Regions from separate parts of the Paenibacillus borealis genome, predicted to be linked through region 1. Evidence: a T-box and tRNA genes for the amino acid it is inferred to sense, from the RefSeq annotation. Region 1 holds a T-box; the other holds one or more tRNA genes.
The links. The T-box of region 1 lies ahead of PBOR_RS28030 (arginine--tRNA ligase). A T-box ahead of a tRNA ligase gene usually reads a tRNA of that ligase, here a tRNA-Arg.

Region 1 (6,226 bases):
GAGGACGGTAATACGCCTTCGTTTGGAAGCGCTTGGAAAGTCCGGTATAATACAAGGGAAGGCTTGTATCTTATTCAGGAGGTGCTTGTAAATGAGTTTTACGTTAGCGCTTGGAGACTCAGCCCCTGACTTCGCCCTGAAGGCGACGGACGGACAGACTTATTCCCTGGAGCAATTCGCGTCCGCCAGGTTCCTGGTTGTTTTTTTCACCTGCAATCATTGCCCGTTTGTAGTGGGTTCCGATGAGCTTACCCGTGAGGCAGCGGAGAAGTTCCGCGATCAGGGTGTCCAATTCGTTGGCATCAATGCCAACAGTGAAACCACGCATCCCGATGATTCCTTCGAGCATATGGTTGCCCGGATGGAGGAGCACAAATTCCCTTGGACTTATCTGCGTGACGATACGCAAGAGACCGCCCGGGCCTATGGCGCGCTGCGCACGCCCCACTTCTATATCTTCGACGAAGCCCGCAAGCTGGTCTACACCGGACGCGGCGTCGATAATCCGCGCGAGGCCAGCAAGCTGACCGTCAACAATCTGGATAACGCCCTGACAGAGCTGGTAGCCGGGCAACCGGTCAGTGAACCTCTGACTAACCCGATCGGCTGCAATGTGAAATGGGACGGCCAGGATGCCCACTGGATGCCGGCCGAGGCTTGCGATCTGGTATAACATTGCATGTTAGACATTATTCATATTTAGTTCTCTTCCACATACAAAAACAGGGACCTCCTAAGCTCAAGCTTGGGAGGTCCCTGTTTTATTACTATTGCGTATAGCTTGCAGCGCTGCGATTAGACGATTGTAACCCCACCGCTGGCATAACCGGCCACCGTTGTCGCTACATCAAGACCAGCTGTTACCGTTGCCGAGAAGACCATCAGCAGACGCTCACCGGCTGTTACCGGTATACTGAGTCCTGTAGTTAAGCCGCTGCTGATCGTACCGAGAGAAAGAACTCCTGTCAATGGCGGAGCCAAAGTTACTGTGGCACCAGCGACCGCCGTGAAGCTGTTATTTGGTGTAGTAGAATGGAACAATCTCGCAGTTATGGTTACCGTCGAACCTACTAAGCTAAGTCCCGCAGTTGTACTGAAATAGCCTGCCAGTGAAGTAATAGTTCCGGCACGCGGTACGGAGAAGGCAAAGTTGAGCAATGTACCAGCCGCACCTGTCAGGTCAATAGTTCCGCCCGCAATGCTGACACCGGTAGAGCTGCTGCCGAAACCTACAAGACTAGAGGTGTTCAGAAGCCCGCCCAGTACTGTTGTCAAAGCTACTGGAAGCCCGGAAGCATACGGAATGATGGCCCCTGAACCCGCTGCTCCTGTCGCCCCGGTAACACCGGTAACCCCAGTCGCTCCCGCCGTGCCTGTCGCGCCCGTAACCCCAGTCGCTCCTGCTGTGCCTGTCGCGCCCGTAACCCCAGTCGCTCCCGCTGTGCCCGTCGCTCCCGTAACCCCAGTCGCGCCCGCCGTGCCTGTCGCTCCAGTAACCCCAGTCGCTCCCGCTGTGCCCGTCGCTCCAGTAACCCCAGTCGCTCCAGCTGTGCCCGTCGCTCCAGTAACCCCAGTCGCCCCAGCTATACCTGTCGCTCCAGTAACCCCAGTCGCCCCAGCTATGCCTGTCGCTCCCGTAACCCCAGTCGCTCCCGCTATGCCTGTCGCTCCAGTAACCCCGGTCGCTCCCGCCGTGCCCGTCGCTCCCGTAACCCCAGTCGCTCCTGCCGTGCCCGTCGCACCTGTAACCCCAGTCGCTCCCGCTGTGCCTGTCGCTCCAGTAACCCCAGTCGCTCCCGCTGTGCCTGTCGCTCCAGTAACCCCAGTCGCTCCCGCTGTGCCCGTCGCTCCCGTAACCCCAGTCGCTCCCGCTGTGCCCGTCGCTCCAGTTACTCCGGTCGCGCCTGCTGTGCCCGTCGCGCCCGTAACCCCAGTCGCGCCAGCTGTGCCCGTCGCTCCAGTTACTCCGGTCGCGCCTGCTGTGCCCGTCGCGCCAGTTACTCCGGTCGCGCCTGCCGTGCCCGTCGCTCCAGTTACTCCGGTCGCGCCTGCCGTGCCCGTCGCTCCAGTAACCCCATTCGCGCCCGCTGTGCCCGTCGCTCCTGTAACCCCAGTCGCGCCCGCCGTGCCTGTCGCTCCCGTAACCCCAGTCGCGCCTGCTGTGCCTGTCGCTCCCGTAACCCCTGTTGCACCTGTCGCTCCGCCGCCGGAACCTGTCGCGCCGGTAGCGCCTTGAGCACCCGTTGCTCCGGTTGCCCCCGCCGGCCCGGTTGCGCCGGTAATGCCGAAGACTTCACCCAGCAATTCTGCAGAAACCAGGCGATGGGCGGTTACCAGTGCCCCTGTGCTGCTCTTACCCCAGATCGAAACCTGGACCGGATCATTTACAGTGGCAGGTGTTAAGAAAGTAAATTCTATACCATCCAGATCAGCAAAATAGGTAGTGGTTATCGATTGATTCGGAGCAACATCGATCGCCTCGCTGACATACAGGTTTCTGACGCCGCCACTCAAATAGTATCCCTGAACCGATACTGAGGAGGCAGTGATATCGCTGCGGTTATCAATTCTGACTGTAACCTGGGTAGTCGGTCTCACACCGCCAACCATGTTATTTTCTATCGGTCCCGTGGACAAAAAACTCATCGTTTCAGCACTCCTTTTCCTATTAGAATGGGGTGAATCTCTATACTTCGGAGCTTAATTTCTCATGTGTAACAACGCGATGGGCATTCACCAGCTGGCCGGTAGAAGTCTTGCCCCATACTGAAATTCCGATCTCCTCCTCGGTTGCTTCCCCGATCGTGAAGATAAATTCAAACGCATCCAGATCGGCAAAGTAATCCCTGGTCACCACTTCATTCGGAGCAATATTAATAACCTCACTTACATACAGTATTCTTGTCGCCCCCAGCAAGTAGCCCTGAATACTGACCGCGGAGCCGCCCACGGCATCACGCTTCACCAGCTTTACCGTAACAGTCTGCGTAGGTCTGACTCCCGAAACGGCATTGTTCTCGATAGGTCCTGTTGATAAAATCGGCATCCCGTCTCATCCCTCCTTCCATGTCTAGCATTTACGGCTGTGAAACTATGTTACTAGCGACGGTTGATCTTTAATCGCACAATATAATATTATTCGGGCATCCTCAGCTCGGTGTGGACATAAGACAGGTTCCATTCACCAAAATCTGCGGGGGCGCATATCTTTTATTAAGGAGAGACCGCCCTTACTGCCGCTTTCCTGCCAGAACGCCCAATGGAAGAAGGGAGTCAGATGCCCCCTCCTGGAAAAGGAAAGAAACCTGCCGCCAAAAAAACGCCGGCCAGCTCCAAAACACAAACTCCAAAAGGGCTTGAGTTCGCAGTGGCCGCCCTTCTTTTGACCGGCAAGCTGAAAGTAGACTCCATCCAGATGTACACGGACGCGTCGATGTTCGTCAGTCTGGTAGGCAAATATAAAACCTTAAGTGATCTAAGCAATGACAACGTCGATAAGCTGGTCAGCTTCCTTGATGACAACAGCAGTCTGACACTGAACGAGATTATGACCGCTTTGAAAAAGAAAGCCGAAAACTCCTGATTACCTAAACGGAAGTGAAAGTGAGGCGCGGGGATATGGACAGCTTTGACGGGGAGGGCTTCGCCGGCGGTCTGCTGCTGGTGATTGTAATTGCCCTGCTGATTTATGGTTCCACGGACATTAAGAATCTGACGGGAGCACCTACAGCGGATTAAAGATCTGCAGAGGCGCATCAGCCGTCCGGTAATCTGCTATTGCTTTCTTCGGGAAATTCGCTATACTGGTAAAAATCATATTCAATCGATGACCGGGAAAGTAGTTGCCCTGAATCTAGTCCCCAGCGAGCCGGGAGAGTGTAAGCCGGTACAGATCAGGCAATGAAGCGCACCCGTGAGATGGACTTCTGAATGAAGAGTAGGAAGCCCCGGCTAAAGACCGTTAACCTGTGAGGTGGCTGAACTGTAGGTTTAGCAACGAGAGTGGTACCGCGAGCGCTTAAGCCTCGTCTCTTTTGAGACGAAGGCTTTTTTTGTCGTCTATTTCCGTAACAACCTCTGGCCCTTTGCGGCCGCTTACACTTTTTCACAAATTTATAGGAGGTACTTATTATGTTAATGCTTAGTCAGCTTATCAAGAACAGTCTGGAACAATGTATTTCCAAAGTATCTGAAGGCCTGGGGATTCTCGGCAGCTCTCCGGTAAACGCGGCTCTGGAGCAGCCGGCCAATGCCGAGCATGGGGACTATTCCAGCAATATTGCTATGCAACTGGCCCGGACCCTGCGCAAGCCTCCGGCCGTCATCGCGGAACTGATCACCGCCGAGCTCAAAGCGTCGGGTTCCGCAAACGGACTGCTGCAGAGAATCGAGGTTGCGCCGCCGGGGTTCATTAATATGTATATCGATTGGCAGGTATGGGCGCAGACTGATTTTGCACTCCCGCAGGCTGGAGGTGAGAAGGTTATCGTCGAACACACTAGCGTTAATCCGAATAAAAGCATGCACATCGGCCACCTGAGAAACTCCTGTATCGGGGATGCTTTGGCCAGAATTCTGAGAAAAACCGGTCATACTGTCGAGGTGCACAACTACGTGGATGATCTCGGCAATCAGCTTGCGGATACCGTTGTTGGCCTGTTGAATGTGCCGCTTGCGGGGAATCATGTCCGTTTCGGGGATTATTGCTGGGACATCTATGCCGAGATCAACAAAGAGTATGCGCAGCATCCGGAGTCTGTACATAAGCGGACCGAAATTCTTCACGCGCTGGAACAAGGTCACGGCAACACCGCCTGGATCGGCAACCTAGTTGCAGGACAGATTGTGAAAGAGCATGTGGAGGAGATGCGGAACTTCGGGATCGGCTACGATCTGCTGGTCTGGGAGAGCAGCATTCTGAAAGAAGGCTTCTGGGCTTCCGCCTTCGACCTTCTGTCGCAGACAGAGGTGTTCGTTCAGGAGAGTGAGGGTAAGCTGGCAGGCTGCTGGATTCTGAAGCAATCCGCTGGCGGTGGCGACTCCGCACAGGATACTGAAGAGGAGCATCAGAAGGATAAGGTGCTGGTGCGCTCGAACGGGATTCTGACCTATACGGCCAAGGATATCGCTTATCATCTGTGGAAATTCGGCCTCTTGGATAAAGATTTTGCCTACAGTGAGTTTAACAGCGGGCTGTGGACGACTGGGCTGAGCGGCGAGGTGCTGCCTTTTGGACATGCGGACAAGGTCGTTAACGTCATCGATTACAGACAGGAATATCCGCAGGCGATGGTGAAGCAGGCATTCCAGGCACTGGGATACCACGAGCAGGCGGAGCGGCTGCATCATGTAAGTTACGGGGTGGTTTCTCTAAGTCCGGCTTCCGCTGCCGGGCTTGGTCTGGATACATCCGCCGGCAAAAGCTCCTATGCCATGTCCGGACGCCAGGGCATCGGAATTAAGGTAACCGAGCTGGTCCGGCTTATGGAGGATTCCATCGATGCTACCCGTTCGGATAAAAACGGCCTGTCCAGCCGGCTCATCGCCACCGCAGCCATCCGCTACTATCTGCTGCGCTTCAATCTGGGGACAGAGATTGTGTTTGATTTCAAACAGGCCATGGAGATTTCCGGCAACACTGGCGTCTACCTGATGTATGCCTATGCCCGGGCCAGCCGTGTGCTCAGTAAAGGCGGCGCCTTGGCGGAGAGTGGTAGCGGGAATAGTGGGAATAGCCGGAATGATAGAGATAGTGCGGATAACTTATATAGCGCAAATAGTATAGATAAGAGTGATAACGTAGACAGCATAGATCAAAAAGAGGGAGATCTTCCGCTCTTTCCGCTACAGCTTGAAGCAGCCGAGCTTGCTCTGCTGAGACAGCTCAGCCTCTGGCAGGACACCCTATATACGGCAAGCCGGGAGCTTACGCCAAATACGATCTGTAACTATGCGCACAGTCTGGCCGCACTGTTCAGCAATTTCTACTCCGCCTGCCCGATTCTCAAAGGAGAAGCTTCCATCGTCGCCTTCCGTCTCTGGCTGACCCGGCGCTTCACCGGTACTTTGGGCGAGGCGCTTGATGTGCTCGGACTGCCCAAGCCGGAACGGATGTAAGCCGGGAGCGTAGCTGCTGTACCGGTTCCCGAATGTGAATGTGTATAAGCGGGGCAATAAAGTAAATAGCGGTACTCATGGTGTGAATGATGCTGGTTACTTTGAAGAT
Region 2 (6,226 bases), 180 kb from region 1:
CGTTGTCTCTTTTCGTACACAAGGATGCATGATTTAGACCGAGGAATTTTTCTGTTTTTTGCAGACTGATTCCATTAATATCTCTATAGATGAGGACAGTTTCTCTAACCTTTGCAAAAAGTTCCCGCACCCGTAACGATTTTTCCATCAGGCTGCTGGCTTTAAAAATAGGTTCCAATGGAAGGTGCAGAATTTCACAATAGGTTGTATATTTATCTTCAAAAAATATATGCAGTGAAGAAAGCGTAATTTGCTGATTATTGATTTCTTCTGCACGTGTTTGGATACCTGACTTAAATAACAGATAGAGGGAATAAACAAAGATCTTATCCTCTTCTTCCCAATCTTCTATGGATTTGGTGGTCAACGCACATAAAATATAATCTGCATCAAATTTATGATGAGCAGGATAAAGATTATTTAATTCATAGAAATTCGAATATAATTTATGATTCACAAACAAGGATATGGGAGCCATGTGCTGGCAGAAATGCTTGATTTCATTAACCATTTTTATAATTTCCTGGCCACTGTGCCCACTAAAAAACAAATCGCACTCTTTTACTTCTTTCAAATGACGAATATTATTTTCCTCAAAGAGGTCGTCAATTTTCGTTCTGTAGGAGCCTATCTTCATTGATCCAATTAAGCTCCCGTGCTCCTGCTTAAGCTCAGTAATAAATAACTTTTGCTTTTTTATGTAATAAAAATACAATAAGTCTGAATCGTCCTGTTCTTCAGATCCAGTGAATTTCAGAGCATCTTCAGTGACCAGTTTATAGATCTCCTGTTCAAAGTAAGTCAGGCTCTTAAACATCTCTGCAAACTCCAAATGTCCGGATAAAGTTAAAATAAGTTGAATCGCTTGAGAAGCTGTCTCTGTGTTCCGCGCATCGTTTATGGATCTTTCTATCAGCATATCATATGTTTCAAAGCTAACTTCCTTCATGCACTCTACGCTCCTATATATGTATTTAGATTATTCAACTAAATTAATATTTATTTCAATCTTCACCATTTATTCTTATTCCCCATTATATATATATGATAATATGTTAAAAATAGTTATTTAACTTTAATGTGACCACTTTTACAAAATAGAGGATGAATAGATTTCAGGAATCAGCTTCAAAATTGTTTATGAGGTGAGGGGTTTATGGAGAGAAACTACATTTCGATGCGCTCATATATTGGAAACAGAATTCTTTTTAAAACAAATGAGTTAGAGAACTTATGGAATTGTACAACAAAAACAGTAAACCGCAGATTAAAAAAATATCAGGATAAAAAACTGCTAGTCTTTCAAGCTGGAATCGGCAGGGGGAATCTGTCACAAATAATCTTTTCCCATCCCTTTGATGTGGAGCTCGACGAGTTTCTCAATCAAAGTTTAGCAGCTAAATCCTATGACGATATTCTGTTCCTGCTGGAATTAAATTTGCCTTCCCAATGGTTGAATAATGCGCTTGAGGACGTGCGTAAAATATTTAAAGTTCATTATATGAACGATAACTTAACATGTCTGAGAACGATATTGCCCCGCCCTGTTACAACCCTTGATCCCAGAAAAGCTTCCTCTGCACTAGAAGCATTTCTGCTTCAACAAACAGGCGATACCTTGCTTGATTTCGATATGGAGAAACAAAAAATAACACCAAGATTGGCTCATCATTGGCGTCAGCTGAATTTTGGTCGGACCTGGGTCTTATTTTTACGAAAAAACGTCCTGTTCCATAATGGAAAGCTATTTAACAGTGAGGATGTATTATATTCCATTAAACAAGCCTGTGGTCCGGAATCAGTCATATGCTGGGCTTTGGACAATATCGATAGTATGGAATGTCTAGACGAGTACTCGATAAAAATTTGTTTAAAAAAACCGGATTCGTTTTTCCTCAGATACCTATGCTCTATTAATCTAACAATGGTTCCAAACGGCTATAATTATCCGGTGGATCAATGGACCGGTACGGGAGCCTTTAAACTTGAAATAAAAAATGAAACCCCAGTGAGGCTTGTTAGCTTTAACGACTACTATGGCATCAAACCGTTACTTGACATTGTTGAATTCTGGAATATAAAAAAAGTAAAGCTCATTCCGGAGCAGCGTGCTGATTATTCACCTATCCTGCTAAATGATGGCTTCAATTTTATTATTTTCAATCACAAAAAATCCCCGGTTTTTAATCAAAAGGAGTTTAGGGAAGCCCTTTATCATTTACTCGACTCTAAACAAATGTTCACGGAGCTCAAGCGACCATATAATAATAAAATAAAAAGTTACTTCCAGACTCAAGAGAAGCATATCCCTCTTGAGGATAGTAAAATTGAGAACCTTTTGAAGGCTTGCGACTACAATAACGAACCTCTCACACTTGGATTTATGATGTCAGATGAATACAGTGAAGAAGCCAAGTGGATTCAGCAAAAAGCAAATAAGTACGGCCTTCGTCTTGAGTTAATGGCCATTGATAAAAATGAATATCTGTCGTCGAATCTTGCTGAGAGTAAAATTGATATTATGCTGGCTGGAGAAATACCTTCCGAAGATATTCAGCTCTCCTTTTTACAATTTCTCTTTAGCCCAGTATTGCTGCCCAAACGTTTTTTCTCCGATAACATATATAACGAAATTAACGAACACCTGGCAGAAGAAAATAATGATCCAGAAACGATATCGCCAAATGATAATTTATACAGACTGGATGATTTTTTGTTCAGCAATTATTACATAATTTATCTGAACCAAATGAAGCATGAACAAATGATTTATCCTTTCATTAATGAAGATGTAACAAGCAGTTACGGATATATGGATTTAAAAAATACCTGGTTTATAGATGAAGCCCAATATCGCTAAAGGGACAGCTCAGCTGGGGATGTTTCTGAACAACAAAAAATGACTGACATGTAATATTGCATTTAGCAATTTCACATGTCAGTCATTGTTATACCGGCGAGAGGACTCGAACCTCCACGGTTTCCCTCTCGATTTTGAGTCGAGCGCGTCTGCCATTCCGCCACGCCGGCAAATTATAGGTATATATCCCTTAAGGATACTTTGAGTATTCAAGAAGTAATAATGGCGCGCCCTGAGAGATACGGATGCTATACATCCGATTGCGAAGTTATTCTAACGAAGCATATGCTCCAACGAACTCGTTCGAATCTGAGGACACTTTGATTATCCCAAGAAGTAAATATGGCGCGCCCTGAGAGATTCGAACTCCCGACCTTTTGATTCGTAGTCAAACGCTCTATCCAGCTGAGCTAAGGGCGCAAAATATGGAGCGGACGACGGGAATCGAACCCGCGACCCTCGCCTTGGCAAGGCGATGCTCTACCGCTGAGCCACGTCCGCACACGGTATGTATTCAATAGTTTACTTAAGTAAAATGGCGGAACCGACGGGATACTCTTCACTCCGTTACGAGATTGCGATGTATTCCTTACGATGCCTATGCTTCAACGAACCCTGGGAATTCTCATCCCTGAAGTAAAAAAGATGGCGGAACCGACGGGATTCGAACCCGCGATCTCCTGCGTGACAGGCAGGCATGTTAGGCCAACTACACCACGGTTCCAAGTTAAATTGCGGGGGCAGGATTTGAACCTGCGGCCTTCGGGTTATGAGCCCGACGAGCTACCGGGCTGCTCCACCCCGCGTCAGTAATAAATGTATTCACTTCTATCTTGCAAGTCTCCATGGTGGAGGCTGAGGGGTTCGAACCCCCGACCCTCTGCTTGTAAGGCAGATGCTCTCCCAGCTGAGCTAAGCCTCCATCGAAGAAGCAACTTAATGATCATAACACATTATCATGAGATATACAAACATTATTTTTTATGGTGACTCGTATGGGATTCGAACCCATGTTACCTCCGTGAAAGGGAGGTGTCTTAACCCCTTGACCAACGAGCCATATCAACAATAATTCTTTCGACAACAAAAAATATTATATCAAATATATGGGCATAATGCAATAGAAAACAATATAATTATTAAATTCTTTTGTCCTTCCACTTCAACTCTATTCTGAATAGCTAATTGTAGAATCCGTTTCCTATTCCCCGGTCTTCAACAGAGATATAATAATTCCAGCTACCTCTGGAATGGACTTCTGCTCAGTGTCCACATAACACTCGAAGACCTTATTCTTCAGCCCTGTAAGGCATCTGTCCATCTGCACAGCAGCCCAGGAGTCCCTACCTTCACCACGGCTCTCCAGTCTGCTGAGCAGGGTCTCAGGTGAAGCAGACAACGTGAAGTGACGAACTTCACGGCCCTCGCTTCTTAGTCTACCCACTATCTCCATAAAATAGTCTGGATCTACTAGTGTCATAGGTACAATAATTGTTCCATCATACTCTGAATCTATGTATCTAAGCATTGAATACGCAAGCTCACGCCAGAGAGGATGGCTCTGAAAATCGTTTTTTGACATTTCCGCAGGAATGTTATCACGGATATAATAGCCGGCATTCTCCGGATCGAATACATAAGAATGTGGAATTCTCCGGTGGAGTTCATCCGCCGTTTGCGTTTTTCCTGAACAAAAGGTTCCATTCAGCCAAATAATCACATACGCACCCTCCCGACAATAATTATCTTATAAAGAAAATGTTGTATTATGAGCAGGAATTTTAAAATGTAATCCGTTCCCCTCCTCAGGCAGCGGGCTAAAATCGTGAAATTCATGTGTTAACTGTACAACAAAAAACCACCGTTGAATATCAACAGTGGTCTTAAGTGCTTGGCGGCGTCCTACTCTCCCAGGACCCTTCGGTCCAAGTACCATCGGCGCTGGAGGGCTTAACGGTCGTGTTCGGGATGGGTACGTGTGGAACCCCTCCGCTATCGCCACCAAACGGGCATTTGATATATCAAATGCATTGTTCAGGTCTCAGCATCGCCAAATGCTGAAAACAAATTTTCTCTACAGAACTGCTTGAGCTCTATAAATTACAATTTGATTCCTGAAAACTGAATCCGAAACGAATCTGCGTGTTAGAATTGTTGGATAAGCCCTCGACCGATTAGTATTGGTCAGCTCCATGCATTGCTGCACTTCCACCTCCAACCTATCTACCTCGTCGTCTTCAAGGGGTCTTACTAATTGGGAAATCTCATCTTGAGGGGGGCTTCACGCTTAGATGCTTTCAGCGCTTATCCCGTCCGTACGTAGCTACTCAGCCATGCTCCTGGCGGAACAACTGATGCACCAGCGGTACGTCCATCCCGGTCCTCTCGTACTAAGGACAGCTCCTCTCAAATTTCCTGCGCCCACGACAGATAGGGACCGAACTGTCTCACGACGTTCTGAACCCAGCTCGCGTACCGCTTTAATGGGCGAACAGCCCAACCCTTGGGACCTACTTCAGCCCCAGGATGCGATGAGCCGACATCGAGGTGCCAAACCTCCCCGTCGATGTGGACTCTTGGGGGAGATAAGCCTGTTATCCCCAGGGTAGCTTTTATCCGTTGAGCGATGGCCCTTCCATGCGGTACCACCGGATCACTAAGTCCGACTTTCGTCCCTGCTCGACTTGTAGGTCTCGCAGTCAAGCTCCCTTATGCCTTTGCACTCTGCGAATGATTTCCAACCATTCTGAGGGAACCTTTGAACGCCTCCGTTACTCTTTAGGAGGCGACCGCCCCAGTCAAACTGCCCGCCTGACACGGTCCCCGTACCCGCTTAGGGTACCAGGTTAGAACCTAGATACGATCAGGGTGGTATCCCAACGGCGCCTCCGCAGAAGCTTGCGCTCCTGCCTCACCGGCTCCCACCTATCCTGTACAGATCGTACCCAAATTCAATATCAAGCTGCAGTAAAGCTCCATGGGGTCTTTCCGTCTTGTCGCGGGTAACCTGCATCTTCACAGGTATTAAAATTTCACCGGATCTCTCGTTGAGACAGCGCCCAAGTCGTTACGCCATTCGTGCGGGTCAGAATTTACCTGACAAGGAATTTCGCTACCTTAGGACCGTTATAGTTACGGCCGCCGTTTACTGGGGCTTCGGTTCACAGCTTCGGATTGCTCCTAACCACTCCCCTTAACCTTCCAGCACCGGGCAGGCGTCAGCCCGTATACTTCGCCTTGCGGCTTCGCACAGACCTGTGTTTTTGCTAAACAGTCGCTTGGGCCTTTTCACTGCGGCCCCCTCGGGCTATTCACCCTACCGAGGCACCTCTTCTCCCGAAGTTACGAGGTCATTTTGCCGAGTTC

Region 2: it encodes a tRNA-Arg, which carries the amino acid that the T-box ahead of PBOR_RS28030 (arginine--tRNA ligase) is inferred to sense. The anticodon was not compared.

The regions. Positions count from the first base shown of each region.
Region 1 is NZ_CP009285.1:6,622,393-6,628,618, forward strand. It holds gene PBOR_RS28010 (thioredoxin family protein) at 92-673, shown strand; gene PBOR_RS28015 (exosporium glycoprotein BclB-related protein) at 796-2,646, opposite strand; gene PBOR_RS28020 (hypothetical protein) at 2,687-3,046, opposite strand; gene PBOR_RS28025 (hypothetical protein) at 3,278-3,583, shown strand; gene PBOR_RS37815 (hypothetical protein) at 3,598-3,738, shown strand; T-box leader at 3,818-4,036, shown strand; gene PBOR_RS28030 (arginine--tRNA ligase) at 4,138-6,117, shown strand.
Region 2 is NZ_CP009285.1:6,442,185-6,448,410, forward strand. It holds gene PBOR_RS27250 (hypothetical protein) at 1-949, opposite strand, end outside; gene PBOR_RS27255 (ABC transporter substrate-binding protein) at 1,157-2,860, shown strand; tRNA gene PBOR_RS27260 (tRNA-Leu) at 2,952-3,030, opposite strand; tRNA gene PBOR_RS27265 (tRNA-Arg) at 3,204-3,280, opposite strand; tRNA gene PBOR_RS27270 (tRNA-Gly) at 3,287-3,361, opposite strand; tRNA gene PBOR_RS27275 (tRNA-Asp) at 3,507-3,584, opposite strand; tRNA gene PBOR_RS27280 (tRNA-Met) at 3,593-3,666, opposite strand; tRNA gene PBOR_RS27285 (tRNA-Val) at 3,707-3,782, opposite strand; tRNA gene PBOR_RS27290 (tRNA-Glu) at 3,845-3,919, opposite strand; gene PBOR_RS27295 (AAA family ATPase) at 4,062-4,580, opposite strand; rRNA gene rrf (5S ribosomal RNA) at 4,750-4,866, opposite strand; rRNA gene PBOR_RS27305 (23S ribosomal RNA) at 5,015-6,226, opposite strand, start outside.